2 linked regions of the Amycolatopsis mediterranei genome follow. The protein of the gene in region 2 interacts with the protein of the main gene of each other region in a pairwise test. Links are inferred from orthologs where the notes say so. Each region holds a gene or a part of one and is shown on either strand. Other genes may lie near its edges. The genes, in order: ndk and ISP_RS09385.

What was found.
Region 1: the proteins of ISP_RS09385 (region 2) and ndk interact in binary tests that used the Escherichia coli proteins (3 or more experiments, as listed by UniProt). The link is inferred for Amycolatopsis mediterranei from one-to-one orthologs.

What each region holds. Positions count from the first base shown.
Region 1 is NZ_CP100416.1:7,680,686-7,689,467, reverse strand. The notes cover bases 1,173-4,152. They hold ndk (nucleoside-diphosphate kinase), read left to right. Parts: upstream 1,173-2,447; coding sequence 2,448-2,858; downstream 2,859-4,152. Other genes in these bases: ISP_RS34425 (phosphodiester glycosidase family protein), read left to right, coding at 3,754-4,152; ISP_RS34430 (maleylpyruvate isomerase family mycothiol-dependent enzyme), read left to right, coding at 2,917-3,630; ISP_RS34440 (alkaline phosphatase D family protein), read left to right, coding at 1,173-2,325. In the rest of the region: ISP_RS34445 (penicillin acylase family protein), read right to left, coding at 1-644; more of ISP_RS34440, read left to right, coding at 769-1,172; more of ISP_RS34425, read left to right, coding at 4,153-7,035; ISP_RS34420 (ABC transporter ATP-binding protein), read left to right, coding at 7,066-8,022; ISP_RS34415 (ABC transporter permease), read left to right, coding at 8,022-8,782. UniProt on the Escherichia coli protein: Major role in the synthesis of nucleoside triphosphates other than ATP. The ATP gamma phosphate is transferred to the NDP beta phosphate via a ping-pong mechanism, using a phosphorylated active-site intermediate.
Region 2 is NZ_CP100416.1:1,970,261-1,978,880, reverse strand. The notes cover bases 5,587-8,404. They hold ISP_RS09385 (uracil-DNA glycosylase), read right to left. Parts: upstream 7,426-8,404; coding sequence 6,748-7,425; downstream 5,587-6,747. Other genes in these bases: ISP_RS09375 (glycoside hydrolase family 27 protein), read left to right, coding at 8,121-8,404; ISP_RS09380 (gamma carbonic anhydrase family protein), read right to left, coding at 7,456-7,986; ISP_RS09390 (alpha/beta fold hydrolase), read right to left, coding at 5,889-6,686; rpmB (50S ribosomal protein L28), read left to right, coding at 5,587-5,760. Also shown: ISP_RS09420 (erythromycin esterase family protein), read right to left, coding at 1-603; ISP_RS09415 (TetR/AcrR family transcriptional regulator), read left to right, coding at 635-1,270; ISP_RS09410 (GNAT family N-acetyltransferase), read right to left, coding at 1,230-1,706; ATP-dependent DNA helicase RecG, read right to left, coding at 1,703-3,856; ISP_RS09400 (DAK2 domain-containing protein), read right to left, coding at 3,860-5,434; more of rpmB, read left to right, coding at 5,569-5,586; more of ISP_RS09375, read left to right, coding at 8,405-8,620. UniProt on the Escherichia coli protein: Excises uracil residues from the DNA which can arise as a result of misincorporation of dUMP residues by DNA polymerase or due to deamination of cytosine.

The sequences.
Region 1 (8,782 bases), 5.7 Mb from region 2 along the record:
GACAGTTGGGCGGGCGTGCCCGGACTCGCGGACGCCGCACCGGACGGCGGCGCCGCGAACAGCCCTTCGGTGACGAAACCCAGGCCGCCGGTGACGGCGATCGAGTAGAAGTGCCGGTAGAAGTCCTGCTCGCTGATCGGCCGGACCCAGTCCGCGCCGCGGCAGGCCGGATCGGTGATCCCGGACCGGCCGGTGCGGGCCAGGAAGGTGTTGAACCCCTTGACGTAGCCCGAAACGATCTGCCGGACCTCGGGCCGCGGCCCCTGCGGCGCGGGTTGCGCGACCAGCCGGTCGACCACGCCGGAGTCGTTGAGCTGCTGGAAGAACAGGTCGCTGTGCAGGTTGTTCTTCGCCTCCGACAGCGACGGGTAGCCCTCGCCGTCCGGGCCGAAGTACCGCGACCGCTGCGCGCTCACCGTGACGTAGATCTTCGCGAGCTCGCAGATGTTGTCGGTCGCCGCGGCGTAGCCGTACCCGTAGCCGAGCCCGGCGAAGTCCTTGGCGACGATGTGCGGGATGCCGTGTTCGGTGTAGCGCAGGACGGCTTTCGCGCTGTCCTCCCCGGCCGTCGCGACGCCGGTGCCGAGTGTCGTAATCGAGAGCGCCGCAGCCACAACGGCCAGCGCTTTCCGGATGTGCGTCATTCGTACCCCCTTGTGGTGATCACCACGCTACCGACGGCGATGACCGCGGGGATGGGGGAAAACCCCCGATATCCGTTTACCCGCACGCAAGCCGGTGTTGGCCGCGGCGGGATAGAAACCGCGCATGACCGAACCGACCCACCACTCCCGCCGCACGCTCCTCAAGGCCGGGCTGACCGGCGCCTCCGCGGTCGCCGCCGGCCTCGTCGTGCCGTCCACGGCCTTCGCCGCGGTCCCGCTCGTCCGCCGCGACCGCCCGGTGCTCACCCACGGCGTCCAGTCCGGCGACGTCACGCCAGGTTCGGCGATCGTCTGGTCGCGCGCGGACCGCCCCTCGCGGCTGGTCGTCGAGATCGCGCGGGACCCGTCGTTCCGGCACGCCCGGCGCGTGCCCGGCCCGCAGGTGGGTCCCGACTCCGGCGGCACCGGCCGCGTGCGCGTCGCGGCGCTGCAGCCCGGCACCGAGTACCACTACCGCGTCACCGCCGAAGCCCTGGACGGGCGCGCCACGAGCGAGCCGCTGACCGGCCGGTTCGCCACCGCACCGGTGGGCCGCCGCGACGCCCGGATCCTGTGGTCGGGCGACGTCGTCGGCCAGAACTGGGGGATCAACCCGGGCCTGGGCGGGATGACGATCTTCTCCGCGATGGCCGCCCGCTGCCCGGACCTGTTCCTGCACAGCGGCGACACGGTGTATTCCGACGGCCCGCTCACCGAGACCGTCACCCTCCCCGGCGGCCGGACCTGGCGCAACATCGTGACGCCCGAGAAGTCGAAGGTCGCCGAGACGCTGGACGAGTTCCGCGGCCAGCACGCCTACAACCGGCTCGACGACAACTTCAAGCGCTTCGCCGCGCAGGTGCCCGCCTACGTGCAGTGGGACGACCACGAAGTCCTGAACAACTGGTACCCGGGCAAGATCCTCGACAACCCGGCCTACACCGAGAAGCGCGTCGACGTCCTCGCGCCGCGGGCGTACCAGGCGTTCCACGAGTGGCACCCGATCGACTCGCGCCGGGCTGTCGACGGCCGCGTCTACCGCAGCTTCACCTACGGCTCGCGCGTCGAGATCTTCGTCCTCGACATGCGGACCTACCGCAACGCCAACACCGCCGACCGAACCAAGCCGGGCTACATCCTCGGTGACGCGCAGGCCCGCTGGCTGGCCGACGCGCTCGGCCGCAGCACGGCCACCTGGAAGATCGTCCAGGCCGACATGCCGCTGGGCCTGGTCGTCCCGGACGGCGCCAACATCGAAGCCGTCGCGAACAACCTGCCGGGCGCGCCCGGCGGCCGCGAGACGGAACTGGCGTGGGTGCTGCGGGAGATCCAGCGCCGCCGCGTCCGCAACGTCGTCTGGCTGACCGCCGACGTCCACTACACCGCGGCGCACCACTACTCGCCCGACCGGGCGGGCTTCCAGGACTTCGACCCCTTCTGGGAGTTCGTGTCCGGGCCGCTGAACGCGGGGGCGTTCGGGCCGAACACGCTCGACCCGACGTTCGGCCCGGAGGCGGTGTTCGTGCACGCCCCGCCGACGGCGAACACGGCCCCGATCGACGGCTTCCAGCACTTCGGCGAGCTGAACGTCGACGGCGCGAGCGGTGACCTCACGGTCGATCTCCGCGACGCCGCCGGGGCGTCGCTGTGGTCGAAGACACTGCACCCGGCGGGCCGCTGAGCAGGGTCGGCTAGGCTCGCGCGCACCGATACGCACCCGTACCAATGACATCCGGGGCTTCGCCCCGAGCCGGGGGCTCCGCCACCCGGACCCCCGAAAAAGCATTAAGGAGAAATACCGTCGTGACTGAACGCACGCTGGTCCTGGTCAAACCCGATGGCGTCGCGCGCGGCCTCGTCGGCGAAGTGATCTCGCGGATCGAGCGCAAGGGCCTCAAGCTCGCCGCGGTCGAACTGCGGACCGTCCCGCAGGCGCTGGCCGAGGAGCACTACGCCGAGCACAAGGAGCGTTCGTTCTTCGGCGACCTGCTCGAGTTCATCACGTCGGGCCCGCTGGTCGCGCTCGCCGTCGAGGGCCCGCGCGCCATCGCCGCGTTCCGCCAGCTGGCCGGTGGCACCGACCCGGTCGAGAAGGCCACCCCGGGCACCATCCGCGGCGACTTCGCGCTGGAGACCCAGTACAACCTGGTCCACGGCTCGGACTCGCCGGAGTCGGCCGAGCGCGAGCTGAAGCTCTGGTTCCCCGACCTGTGATGCTCCGGAACCGGGGCCACGTCCGCGTGGCCCCGGTTCCCTTTTTCCGGAGGCCTTCATGACGACGATGCCGTTCGCGCCGCGTGGCTACCTCCCGGTGCTGCAGGAGCTGACCGGCGCGTTCGCCGAAGCCCTGCGCACGGCCGACCCGGCCGCGGCGGTGTCCGACTGCGCCGGCTGGACCGTCGCCGACCTCGCGACGCACCTGGGCAACGTGCACCGCTGGGCCGCCACGATCGCCCGCACCGGCGCGGTGCAGCCGCAGAACCACACCGCCGAAGCGGGCGGCGACCTCGTGGCGTGGTACGCCGAAAGCGCGCGGCTCCTGATCGGCGAGCTCGAGGCCGCCGATCCCGAAGCCCCGTGCTGGCACTTCGGCGGCGCCGAAAAGACCAAGGCGTTCTGGTACCGCCGTCAGGTGCACGAAACCGCCGTCCACCTGGCCGACGCGGGAAGCGGGCACGCGCTCGACCCGGCCGTCGCCGCGGACGGGGTCGACGAGGTGCTCGGCGTGATGCTCCCGCGCGTGACGCGGTGGCACGCCGTGCCGCAGCTGCCCGGGCCGGTCACCCTGCGCGCCACCGACACCGGCGACGTCTGGACCGTCCACCCCGGCGAGCCGCCCGCGCTGGGCCCGGTCGACGGCGACGCCGCGACCGTCGAAGCCCCCGCACGCGATCTCCTGCTGCGGCTGTGGAAGCGCACCGGGCCGGACCCGCGTGCCACCGGCGAGGCCGCGGAAGCCCTCCTCGCCGCACCGCTGACCCCGTGAGGGTGTTCTAGACCATTCAGGCGGCGTTCACCGGGAAGTCTTCCCCCGGACGTGCCGCTGCGCTGTGCTGATCCGGGTCACTCTCACTCGATACTGGGGTACTCGGTGAATAAGTCACGCACAGTGCTGCCGTTCGTCGCCTTGTTCGCGACGGTGTTCGTCGTCCCCGCCCACGCCGACCCGCTGGCCGCGCCGCTCGGCACGCCCCCGGTCGAGGCCGCACCCGCCGCGTCGTCGGCCCACGAGGGCCCGGCCGCCTTCGCCGCCGCGGATCCCGACGACGGGCTCGTCACCGGCAGCGCGACCACCGAAGTCGCGCCCGGCCTGAACCTGACCCAGTTCGACCGGTTCGACCCGGCCGGCTGGATCCGCGGCGACACCCTCGCCGTCGACCTGGGCAGCAAGGTGCTCAAGCCGACGTACCTGAGCCCAGGGACGGTTTCCGCGCGCACGCCGCTGTCGCAGCAGCTCGCGCGGGCGGGCGCGGTGGCCGGCGTCAACGGCGACTTCTTCGACATCAGCGCCACCGGCGCGCCGATCGGCGTCGGCATCGACCGCGGGCAGCTGCAGACCGCCCCCGCCGCCGGGCACAACCTCACCGCGTCGATCACCGACGCGGGCAAGGCGGCGCTGGCGTCGGTCTTCCTCGAAGCGAGTGTGACGCTGCCCGGCGGCACGGTGCCGGCGACCAACTTCAACAGCCCGGTCCTCGGCACCGACGCGATCGGCGTCTACACGCCGTTGTGGGGCGCTTCAGGCCGTCGGACGTCGGTCGCCGGCGCGGCCCGGGTGCGTGAGGTCGAGGTGCGCGACGGCGTCGTCACGCAGGTGCGCACCGCGGCCGCCGACGGCCCGATCGCGGCGGGGACGACGGTGCTGCTGGCCCGCGAAGCCGGCGCGGACGCGCTCGCCGCGCTGCAGCCGGGCGACCCGGTCGGGGTCACCTACGCGCCGCGCTCGGACGCCGGGAAGATCGCGGTCGCGGTGGGCGGCAACGAAATCCTGCTCCGCGACGGCGTCGTGCAGCCCGTCGACAACGTGGCCATGCACCCGCGGACCGCGGTCGGCTTCTCCGCCGACGGCCGGAAGCTGTGGCTGGCCACCGTGGACGGACGGCAGGCCGACAGCCGCGGGATGACCGAGCTCGAACTGGCGCGGCACATGAAGAGCCTCGGCGCCGACGACGCCATCAACCTCGACGGCGGCGGGTCGTCGACGCTGCTGGCGCGCAACGAAGGCGAAGCCGTGCCGAGCGTCCGGAACGCGCCGTCCGACGGCGGGGAACGCCTGGTGCCCAACGGAATCGGCTTCACGACCGTGCCCGGCAGCGGCAAGCTCGCCGGCTTCGCTCCGGCGCCGGCCGTCGCGACGACCGACGCGAACCGCGTGCTCTCCGGCCTCACCCGGCACCTGGTCGCCGACGGCCACGACGAGACCGGCGCCGCGGTGGCCGCCGACCCGCGCTGGAGCACGTCGGACCTCCGTCGGGCCACCGTGACGCGCGGCGTCGTCACCGGCCACAGCGCGGGTGCCGTCGAGGTCGTCGCGCGCTCCGGCCGGGCGTCCGGCAAGTCGGCGCTTTCGGTGCTGGGCAAGCCGGTCCGGCTCGGCACGAGCACCGAGCAGGTCGCCCTGTCGGCCACGGGCGCGCGAAGCACCTTCAAGGTCTACGGCTACGACGCCGACGGCTACGGCACCTGGCTCGAGCCCGACGACGTCAAGCTCGACTACGACCCCGCGGTCGTGCGGGTCGAGCCGTCCGGTGACGGCTACGCGGTGACCGCGCTGACCTCCTCCGGCGCATCGGCGATCACCGCTTCGGCAGCCGGCCTGACCACGCACCTGGCCGCGTCGGTCGGCACCGTGGCGCAGGTGGCGTCGCCGCTGGACGGCCCGGCGGGCTGGACGGCCACGGTGTTCCCGGCGGTCGTCGGCGCGGCGCTCTCCGCGGCACCCGGCCACGACGGCGGCGCCGGGCTCGCGCTGGACTACCGGCTGACCGGCACGACCGCGACGCGCGCGGCCTACGTGACGCCGTCGGGCCCCCTCCCGGTCCCGGACGGCACGCAGAAGCTCGGCCTGTGGGTGAACGGCGACGGCAAGGGCGCGTGGCTGCGGGCGGAACTGCGCGACGCCGCGAACGTGGCGTCCATTGTGGACCTTTCGTTGAGCGTGGACTGGACGGGCTGGCGGTACGTCACCGCCACGATCCCGGCCGGGCTGCCCGCGGGACAGCGCCTGGCGCGCTTCTACGCCGTCGAGAACGTGCCGGACCAGCAGTACGAGGGCCGGCTCGGGTTCGACGACCTGACCTTCGAGGTGGCGCCGACGACCGCCGTGCCCGCCGACCCGGTCCCGCACGACCCGGCGCTGGTCACCGACGGCGTCCTGGCCGGTGGTCTGCGGATTGCGGTGGTCAGCGACGCCCAGTTCACCGCCGACGACCCGGCGGGGCCGCTGGTCGTCCAGGCCCGGCGGGCGCTGCGCGAAGCCGTCGCGGCGAAACCGGACCTGGTGCTGATCAACGGCGACTTCGTCGACCGCGGCACGGCGCCCGACTTCGTGCTGGCCCGGCAGGTGATCACCGACGAGCTCGACGGCAAGGTGCCCTGGTACTACGTCCCGGGCAACCACGAGGCGGAGGCCGGCAACGGCCTGGCGAACTTCCAGGCCGCGTTCGGCGTCACGCACCGGGTCGTCGACGTCCACGGCATCCGGCTGGTGCTCCTGGATTCCTCCCGCGGCTCGCTGCGGGCCGGCGGGTTCGACCAGGTGCGGCTGCTGCGCTCGGCCCTCGACTCCGCGGCGGCCGACCGGTCCGTCCGCGGCGTCGTCGTCGCGATGCACCACCCGGTGAAGGACCCCAGCCCGACCGGGAATTCCCAGCTCGGCGACCGCAAGGAGGCAACCCTGCTGACCCAGTGGCTCACCGGGTTCGAGCAGGCGTCCGGCAAGCCGGCCGCCGCGGTGGCGTCGCACGCCGGCGTGTTCTCGCTGTCGCGGGTCGACGGGGTGCCCTACCTGGTCAACGGCAACTCGGGCAAGGCGCCCGCGGCCGCGCCCGGCGACGGCGGGTTCGTCGGCTGGACGCTGCTGCGCGTGGACCCGGCGGACCGCGCTCAGCCGGTGCGCTTCGAGACGCGGCCGAACGTCGACTCGCTGTCGCTCACCGGGCCGTCGACGCTGGCGCCGGGTGCTCGCGCCGAGGTGCGGGCGACGCTGCGGCAGGGAACTCGCGACGTGCCGGTGTCGTACCCGGTGAGCGCCGACTGGACGGTCGGCTGGGGCGTCGTCGCGTTCGATCCTTCGACGGGCGTGCTGACCGCGTTGCGGCCCGGGGTCGCGCGGCTCTCGGTGACGGTCAACGGGGTGACGGCCACGCTGGTCGTGACGGTCCGCGGCTAATCCGCTCGGTTTTTGTCGGTGGGGGGTCCTATGGTGCGAAGCGTGGACGAATCGGAGGACCGGGAACCGGCACTGGTGCAGGCCAAGGCACTGGTGAAGCGCTTCGGCGAGTTCGAGGCCGTGCGCGGGATCGACGTCGAGGTGCGGCGCGGGGAGGCGTTCGGCTTCCTCGGCCCGAACGGGGCCGGCAAGTCGTCGACGATGCGGATGATCGCGTGCGTGTCACCCCGCACCGATGGCGATCTCCGCGTGCTGGGGCTGGACCCGGAAGTCGCCGGGCCGCGGATCCGCGCGCGGCTCGGCGTGGTGCCGCAGCAGGACAACCTGGACGTCGAGCTGACGGTCCGGGAGAACCTGCTGATCTACGGCCGCTACTTCGGTCTGTCGCGCGCGGCGGCGCGGAGCAAGGCTTCGGAACTGCTCGAGTTCGCCCAGCTGAGTGACCGGGCCGAGGACAAGGTCGACCCGCTGTCGGGCGGCATGAAGCGGCGGCTGACGATCGCCCGCTCGCTGGTCAACGACCCGGAACTGCTGCTGCTCGACGAACCGACGACGGGCCTCGACCCGCAGGCGAGGCACCTGCTGTGGGACCGGCTGTTCCGGCTCAAGGCGCAGGGCACGACGCTGATCGTCACGACGCATTACATGGACGAAGCCGAGCAGCTGTGCGACAGGCTGGTGGTGATGGACCACGGCCGCGTCGCGGCGGAGGGCTCACCGGCCGAGTTGATCAGGCGGTATTCCACGCGCGAGGTCGTCGAGCTCCGGTTCGCGCCGGGGGAGCAGGTCGCGGCGGCCCAGCAGGTCGACGGGCTGGCGGAGCGGGTGGAGATCCTGCCGGACCGGGTCCTGCTCTACAGCGACGACGGCGAGGACGCGCTGGAGCACGCGCATTCCCGCGGGGTGCGGCCGCTGTCGAGCCTGGTGCGCCGCAGTTCGCTGGAGGACGTCTTCCTCCGGCTCACGGGCCGGACCTTGGTGGACTGATGGCGACGATCTCGACCGGCCGCGTGGTCGGCAAGTGGCAGGGCGCCTGGCTGCAGGTCGAGGGGCGCTGGACGTGGTACCGCCGCCACTGGGTGTCCACTTTGTACTCGACCGGGCTGCAACCGGTGCTGTTCCTCGCCGCGATGGGGCTCGGCTTCGGCTCGCAGGTGCGGCCCGGCACGGTCACCGGCGGCCTGTCCTACCTCCAGTACATCGCTCCCGCGCTGCTGGCCGCCGGGGCCGCGCAGCAGGCCGTCGGCGAGTCGAGCTACCCCGTGCTCTCCGGGTTCAAGTGGCAGAAGGAGTACCTGGCGGTCACGGCCACCCCGGTGTCGCCGGGCCAGGTGTTCGGCGGGCACCTGATCTGGTCGGCCCTGCGCCTGACGCTGGCGGGCGCGATCTACGCGTTCGTCGCGCTGTTCTTCGGCGCCTGGACCGGTCCGGGCGTGCTGCTGGTGATCCTGGCCGGCACCGTCACCGGGCTCGCCTGCACCGCGCCGATGGCCGCGCTGGCCGCGCGGACCTTCGACGAGGGCCAGCGGTTCGGGCTGATCTTCCGGTTCGTCGTGATGCCGATGACGTTGTTCTCCGGCACGTTCTTCCCGATCGCCCAGCTGCCGGCCGCGATCCGCTGGCTGGCCTGGCTCTCCCCGCTGTGGCACGGCACGCAGCTGGCCCGCGGCGTGAGCATCGGCGGTGTCGGCGGCTGGGCGATGCTCGGTCACCTCGCCGTGTTGGCGGGGTTGTTCGCGGCCGGGTG
Region 2 (8,620 bases):
GGCGCCCTCCGCGTGGTGCGCGGCGACGGCACCGTAGCCGAGGGACTCCACGTGCCCTTTGAGGACAGTCAAGGCCGTCGTCGCGGCATCCCGCGCTTCCGCGCTCATCGCCGCGTACCGACCCGGCGCGACCGCACTGCTCACCGACGCATACGGCTCACACGCGGAAAGCGCATTGTCCACAAGGGACAGATTGGCCGGATCCACGCGCAGGACCTCCGAACGCAGCGCCTGCAGCGACGGCACCGGCGAACCGGCCGAGCTCGGCACGTCAAGCCCGAAGAACCGGACGCCGCGGCCGCGCAGCCAAGTCAGCATCCCGTGCATCTCCGCCGAGTTGCCGAGGCCGAACGTCAAGCCGTCCCGCGCGATGTCGGCGACCTCGCCCGGACCGCCCCGCAGCCAGGCATCGACCAGGTGCCCCTCCGCGAAGCCGCCCTCGAACCCGAGCACCGTGAACCCGCGCTCGGTGACGAGGTGGCGCAGGAGGCGGTCGCGCAGCACGCCGAACTCGCGGATGTGATGGTTGTTCTCGCCGATGGCGACGACCTCGGCGTCGCCGATCAGGTCGGCGATTTCGGCCACGTCGACGGTTCCTGTCATACTGGGCACACTAACGCAACAGGAGTAGCAGTTGGCCACCGAGATTTCCGGGACGAAGCGTCCGGGCGGCCGCACCGAGCGGACCCGCCTCGCCGCGCTCGACGCCACCCTCGAGCTGCTCGGCGAACGCGGGTACGCGGAGCTGACCGTCGAGGCGGTCGCCGAACGTTCCGGCGTGCACAAGACGACGCTGTACCGGCGCTGGGAGTCCGCCGAGGGCCTGGTCGCGGCGGCCCTCCTGATGGGCACCGAGCGGGAGTGGACCGCCCCGGACACCGGTTCCCTGGAAGGCGACCTGCGCGAGGTCAACCTGGAGCTCGTCCACTACTTCACCTCGCCGGGCGAGCGCGAGCTGCCGACCGCGTCGATCTCGGCCGCGTTCCTCTCCGCGCGCGCCGCGGACGCCCTGCGCGAGTTCTACGTCGACCGCCACGCCCGCTCGGCGGCCATCGTCGAGCGGGCCGTCGGTCGCGGCGAGGTACCGCCCGGCACCGACGCCGTCGAGGTGGTCCGGGTGGCCTGCGGGCCGGTTTTCTACCGCCTGTTCGTGTCCCGGGAAGGCGTGACGCCGAGGGATGCCGGAGTCGCCGCGGCAGCAGCCGCGGCCGCCGCGAAAGCCGGTGTGTTCACGGCAACCGGCGGCGGTACCGCATTTCCTCCAGCGTGACGCGCCCGTCATCGACCGTCTCGGTCTGGCGGCCATCGTCGTCCACCCAGCCCTGCCGGACGTAGAAGGCCTTCGCCCGCTCGTTCGTCGCGAGCACCCACAGGACGGCGCTGTCGCCGGACATCCCTTCGACGACGCGGTCGTGCAGGGCCCGGCCGAGGCCGCGACCCCAGAAGCGCGGCAGCAAGTACAGCGCGTACAGCTGCGAAGGCCCGAAGGCGGCGAAGCCCGCGATGACGCCGTCCTCCTCGAGGACCAGCACCTGCCCGGAGCCGTCGCCGATGCGCCGGGCCCAGGAGGCCGCCCGCGTCTCGGCCGAGAGGCGCGCGAGGAAGTCCGCCGGGATCAGGCCCGCGTACGCGGCCTGCCAGGACCGCACGTGGACCTCGCCGATCGCCGGGGCGTCGGCCACCGTGGCGGCACGGACGGTGCTCAACTCTTCTCCAGGTACTCCGCGCGCTCGACGTCGACGACGTCGGCGACCATCTGCGCCAGGCCGCGGTACTTCGTCAGCTCCGGGTCCTGCGTGACGAGCTCCTGCGCCAGGGCCCGGGACGCGGCGATCACGTCCTCGTCCCGCAGCAGCGAGAGCAGCTTGAGCGTGGACCGCTTCCCGGACTGCGCGGCGCCGAGGATGTCGCCTTCGCGGCGCAGTTCGAGGTCGAGGCGCGAGAGCTCGAAGCCGTCCGTCGTGGACTCGACCGCCGCCAGCCGCTCGCGGGTCGCCGTGCCGTCGAGGGTCTCGGTGACCAGCAGGCACAGCCCCGGCACGCTGCCCCGGCCGACGCGGCCGCGCAGCTGGTGCAGCTGGCTGACGCCGAACCGGTCGGCGTCCATGATCACCATCGCGGTCGCGTTGGGGACGTTCACGCCGACCTCGATCACCGTGGTCGCGACGAGGACGTCGAGCTCGCCCGCCGAGAACGCCCGCATCACCGCGTCCTTGCCGTCGGGCGGCATCCGGCCGTGCAGCACGTCGATCTTCAGGCCCTGCAGCGGGCCGTGCGCCAGCTCGGGCGCGACCTCCAGGACCGCCAGCGGCGGCCGCTTGTCGCTCTTGTCCGACGGCGGCTCGTCGCCGATCCGCGGGCACACGACGTAGGCCTGGTGCCCCTTGCCGACCTCTTCGCGCACGCGCTGCCAGATCCGCTCGAACCACGCGGGTTTCTCGGCGACCGGCACGACCGTGGTGGCGATCGGCGACCGCCCGACCGGCATCTCGCGCAACGCCGACACTTCCAGGTCGCCGTAGACGGTCATCGCGACCGTGCGCGGGATCGGCGTCGCGGTCATGACGAGCACGTGCGGGCTGGTGTCGCCGGCGCCGCGGGTGCGCAGCGCGTCCCGCTGCTCGACGCCGAAGCGGTGCTGCTCGTCGACGACGGCGAGGCCGAGGTCGGCGAACTCGACATGATCCTGGATCAGCGCGTGCGTGCCGACGACGATGCCCGCCTCGCCGCTGACGATCTCCAGGAGCGCCTTCTTGCGCTCCTTCGCGCCCATCGACCCGGTGAGCAGCGTGACGCGGGTGGCGTTCTCCGCCGCGCCCAGCTCGCCCGCCTGGCCCAGGTCGCCGAGCATCTCCCGCAGCGAGCGCGCGTGCTGCGCGGCGAGGACTTCGGTCGGCGCCAGCATCGCCGCCTGCCGCCCGTTGTCGACGACCTGCAGCATCGCCCGCAGCGCGACGACCGTCTTGCCCGAGCCGACCTCGCCCTGCAGCAGCCGGTTCATCGGGTGCTCGGAGGCCAGGTCCGCGGCGATCTCGTCGCCGATCCCCCGCTGGCCCGCGGTGAGGTCGAAGGGCAGCCGCTTGTCGAAGGCCTCCATGAGCCCGCCGCTGACGTGCGGGTTGGCCTTCGCCGGCCGCGAGATGGCCGAGTGGCGCCGCTGCGCGAAGATCAGCTGGACGGCCATGGCTTCGTCCCACTTGAGCCGCTTCTTCGACGCCTCCAGGTGCGCCCAGTTCTCCGGGCGGTGGATGCCGCGCAGCGCGTTGTCGAGGTCGGACAGCTTGTGCAGGCGCCGCAGCTCGGCGGGCATCGGGTCGTCGTCGACCTCGAGGACGTCGAGGACCTGGCGCACGCACTTGGCGATCGACCAGGTCGGCATGCCTTGGGCCGCCGGGTACACCGGGATGATCGCGGCGAGGAAGTTGTCCATCGCCTCGGCTTCGTTCTCGGCGTCGAACAGCTCGTACTCGGGGTTGGTCAGCTGCAGGGTGTCGCGGAAGGCGGACACCTTGCCGGCGAACAGGCCGGTCTTGCCGGGGACCAGGTCCTTCTCGCGCCAGGCCTGGTTGAAGAACGCGCAGGTCAGCCGGCGTTTCCCGTCGGTGATGACCATGTCGATGATGGTCCCGTTGCGTGCCTTCATCCGCCGCTTGCTCACCTTTTCGATGCGCGCCAGCACGGTGGCGTGCTCGCCGAGCTCGAGGCCGGCGATGTCGGTGAGCTCGCCGCGCTCGGCGTAGCGGCGCGGGTAGTGGCGCAGCAGGTCGCTGACCGTCTCGATGTCCAACGACGTGGCGAGCGCCTTCGCCGTCTTGGCTCCCAGCAGCAACGGCAGCTTGTCGCGCAGTCCGGCCATCCGCTATTCGACTCCCATCAGCAGCACGGCGTCCGCCTGGCCGCTGGCGTAGCCGGCCATCTCCACCTCCGGGTGCTCCACCCGCAGCTGCTCCGCGAGCTCCTCGGCGACCCCCGGCGGGGCCGCCGCCCCGCTCAGCACCGTCACCAGCTCGCCGCCGAGCGCGAGCATCCGGTTGAGCACCTTCATCGCGGCCGCGACCAGGTTCGTCTCGGACGCGGGCGCGGGTTCGATCAGCACCACCTCGTCGTCGACCAGGCCGACCACGTCGCCGGACTGGGCCCGGCCCACCCAGGTTAGCGACTCCTCCTGCGCGATCCGCAGTTCGCCACGCCTGGTCGCGGCGGCCGCTTCGGCCATCGCGACGACGTCGTCGTTGGTGCGGCGCCCGGCGTCGTGCACGGCGAGGGCGGCCAGCACCTGCACCGGCGAGGCGCACGGGATGACCACGACGTCCCGGTCGGCGGCCATCGCGTGCCCGGCCGCGGTGTCCGCCGCGGCGGTGAGGGCGACGCTGCCCGGCAGCACGGTCACCTGGCGCCCGGCGGCCTCGTTGAACAGGCCGATCATGTCCTCGACGCTCGGCGTGCCGCCCTCGGGCACGGCCAGCACCGGGATGCTCTCGGCGCGCAGCAGCTCGGCCAGCGCCCCGCCGTGGACGACGGCGACGACCGTCCGGTCGATCCCGCCGCCCGGCTCGATCGGCGTCGGCGTGAGCAGCGGTTCGACCCGGATCCGGCGCGGGCGGCCGAGCGCGAGCCCGGCCTCGATGGCGGCGCCGATGTCGGCGCAGTGGACGTGCACGGCGTGGCTGCCCGAGCCGTCGCCGGCCACCGTGACGCTGTCGCCGAGGCCGCTCAGCTCCTTGCGCAGGGTCGGCAGGCTCGCCTCGTCGACGCCGTCCAGGAGGTACATGACCTCCCAGGCGTAGGCGTCGGGGAGTTCGGTGCGGACTTCGAGCGCGTGCTCCTGCTCGAGCGGCGTGCCGGTGAGCACGCCGACCAGCGCGTCGAGCACGGCGACGAGACCGCGCGCCCCGGCGTCGACGACCCCGGCCCTGGCCAGCGCGGGCAGCTGCTCGGGCGTCTTTTCGAGGGCGTGCGCGGCCTCTTTCGCGGCCTTCGCCGCGATGTCGCCCAAGGAACTCGTGTCGCCGCGGACGGCGAGGGCGACGGCGTGCAGGACGGTCAGGATGGTCCCGGCGACCGGGCGGCTGACGGCGCCGGTGGCGACCTCGTCGGCGTGGCCCAGCGCCCGGGCCAGCCACGGGCCGTCCAGGTCGCCTTCGGCGCGATCGGCGAGCCCGCGCACGACCTGGGAAAGGATCACGCCGGAGTTGCCCTTCGCGGAGGCGACCGCGCCCCGCGCGAGGACCTTCAGCGCTTCGGCGGCGTCACCCGGAGTGGCTTCGGAGAGTTCCCGGGCCGCGCCGGTCATCGTGAAGAGCATGTTGGAGCCGGTGTCGGAGTCGGCGACGGGGTAGACGTTGATCTCGTCGATGGCCGGGCGCAGGCTCGCGAGACTGTGCACACAGCCCGCCGCCCAGGCCGACACCGCCGCCGCGTCCAGCACCCGCACCCCGTGACCTCCTGACCGGTTCCCGGGCAGCGTATCGACCCGGTGCCGGGGGGCCGGAACGCAGTAGTTACTATGGTCGAGTTGCCCAGTCCGTCTGGGCTCATTTCTATGACCCAGATCCAAAGGAGTTCGACGTGGCTGCCGTGTGCGACGTCTGTGGCAAGGGACCCGGCTTCGGCAAGTCGGTCTCGCACTCCCACCGCCGTACCAACCGCCGGTGGAACCCGAACATCCAGACCGTGCACGCCAAGGTGGGTGTGTCCCAGCGCAAGCGCCTGAACGTGTGCACCTCGTGCATCAAGGCGGGCAAGGTCGTTCGCGGCTGAGGCGAGAAGTTTCGGATGGCGGGTGCTCCTCGGAGCACCCGCCATTTTCATGCCCAGGCCACAGACGTCCCAGGCCACAGACGCGGTGAATGACTCATTCCTGGCGTCTGACGCCAGGAATGAGTCATTCACTGCATGCGGGGCCGGGCTGACGCCTCCTTCAGGAAGTCCGTCAGCAAGGGCTTGAGCGTCTCCGGGAACTGCAGCACCCCGTGGTCCTGCCCGTCCAACGTCTCGTGACGAGCGCCCGGCACCGCCGCGGCCGCCGCCCGGGCGCCTGACTGGAGTGCCTCGTCGCTCGCGCCGCCGCCGATCACCAGCGTCGGCACCTTGATGCGAGCCAGGTTCTCCGTGCGCGGGCGAGCCTCCGGGCCGCAGATCGTCAGGTCGTACGGGAGCGTGTGCGCCAGCGCCGTGAACCAGCCCCAGACCGGCGCTTGCTTCATCCCCTCGATCATCTCTTCCGGCGTGCCCGCGACCTTCAGGAACGTCGCCACCGCGCCGTCGCGATCCCCCGCCGCCAGCCGGGCGCGAACGTCGGCCACGACGTCCGCCCGCTGGTGCTCGTCCGTCGAGTACGGCGGCTCGTACGCCACCACGCGCTCGATCGGGAGACCGGCCGCGGCCGCCTCCAGGGCCAGGATCGCGCCCGACGAGTGGCCGAACACCGACGCCGTTCCGCCCGCCTGCGCGATCAGCGCCGCGATGTCCTCGATCTCCCGCTCCACCGCGTACTCGGCCGAGTCGCCGGAGTCACCGCGGCCCCGGCGGTCGTAGACGATCGTCGTGAAATCGCCGGCCAGGACCTCGGCCAGGCCCACCGTGGTCGTCCGGTCGTTGAACGCGCCGCCGACCAGGATCACCGGCGGGCCGTCGCCGCGCTGCTCGAAGAAGATCGACGTGCCGTCGGCCGATGTGACGTTCATGTGTCCTCCAAGGATCCGTTTCCCCCTGGTCGGAGCCGGCCCGCGGATCCGGACACCGAACCTACGGCAGTTTCCAGTCCACCGGCGCCGCGCCCTGCTGCTCCAGGAGCTGGTTGGCCCGGCTGAACGGGCGCGACCCGAAGAAGCCGTTGTGCGCCGAGAGCGGGCTCGGGTGCGCCGACTCGATGCACGGCACCTCGCCGAGCATCGGGCGCAGGTTGCGGGCGTTGCGGCCCCACAGGATCGCCACCATCGGCTCCGAGCGGGCCGCGAGGGCCTTGATCGCCTGCTCGGTGACCTCTTCCCAGCCCTTGCCCTGGTGCGAATTGGACTTCCCGGGCTGCACGGTCAGCGCCCTGTTGAGCAGCAGCACGCCCTGCTCGGCCCACGGCGTCAAGTCACCGTTGGACGGCAGCGGGTGGCCGAGGTCCTCGGTGTACTCCTTGTAGATGTTGACCAGGCTCTTCGGGATCGGCCGGACGTCCGGCGCCACCGAGAAGCTCAGGCCCACCGCGTGCCCCGGCGTCGGGTACGGGTCCTGCCCGACGATCAGCACGCGGACGTCGTGGAACGGCTGCTGGAACGCCCGCAGCACGTGTTCACCCGCCGGTAGGTACGTGCGGCCCGCGGAGATCTCCGCGCGGAGGAACTCCCCCATCGCGGCGACCTGCGGCGCCACCGGTTCGAGGGCTTTCGCCCAGCCTGCCTCGACGATGTCCTGCAGCGGTCGTGCGGTCACGGCGCGAAAGCCTACCGGGCGTGGCCGACGTCACCCGAGCGGGTCGAGCCGCCGCAGCTCGGTCCGGAACCGCTGCGCCCGCCGGACGTAGGAATCGACCACGAGCGCGATGTTCTCCGCGCTGAAGGACTTGTTCTCCCGCGTCTTGCCCGGCACGCCGAGCGCGATCTCGCCGGTCTTGACGTGGGAGCCGTACGACAGCACCGCGCCCGCGCCGACCATGCCGCCGTCCTCGATCACCGAGCCGTTGAGCACCACCGCCCCGGAGGCGATCAGGCAGCCGGTGCCGATCGTCGCGCCCTCGACGTGCACCGCGTGCCCGATCGCCGACGACGGCCCGAGGATCGTCGGGTGCCGCTCGGTGCAGTGCAGGACGCAGCCGTCCTGGACGTTCGACCGCTCGCCGATCTCGATGTACCCGTGGTCGCCGCGCAGCACCGTCTGCGGCCACACCGACGCGTGCGCGCCGATCCGGACGTCGCCGATCACCGTCGCGTCGGGGTGGACGTAGGCGTCGGGGTGGATCGTCGGCTCGAGCGAACCGAGTGCGTAGATCGGCATGCCGCCTCCGGGGTGCTGTGCTGTTCGTCACCGATTCGACTACAGCCACGGCCGATGGCTTTCGTAGCAACCGTAACGCGCCGCTCGGGGGCGGCCTGCTTCCGGTCGAATCGGTGACAGCGGTTTCACTTCCCGTGCGATTGGATCACGGCATCGCCGCGAACCGGAACGCCAGTACCGGGAGCACCGGGCTCGTGCTCCTGCTCGTCGTGCTGACCTGGCTGCTGAGCCTGCCCGCGGCCACGCACGCGCTCGCGAACGGCCTCGCCGGCACCCCGCCGATGGGCTGGAACAGCTGGAACCAGGTCCGCTGCTACGACCTCACCGAGGACGTCGTCAAGCAGGCGGCCGACGCGCTCGCCGACACGGGCTTGCGTGACGCGGGTTACCACTACGTCGTCGTCGACGACTGCTGGCAGGCCCCCACCCGGGCGGCGGACGGCTCGCTGCAGCCGGACCCGAAGCGCTTCCCGCACGGCATCGCCGACCTCGCCGACTACGTGCACTCCCGCGGCCTGCTGTTCGGCATCTACGCCGTGCCCGGCAGCCGGACCTGCGCGATGGCGAACGACGCCTACCCGGCGGCCGGCATCGGCTCGCTCGGCCACGAGCGCCAGGACGCCGAGACGTTCGA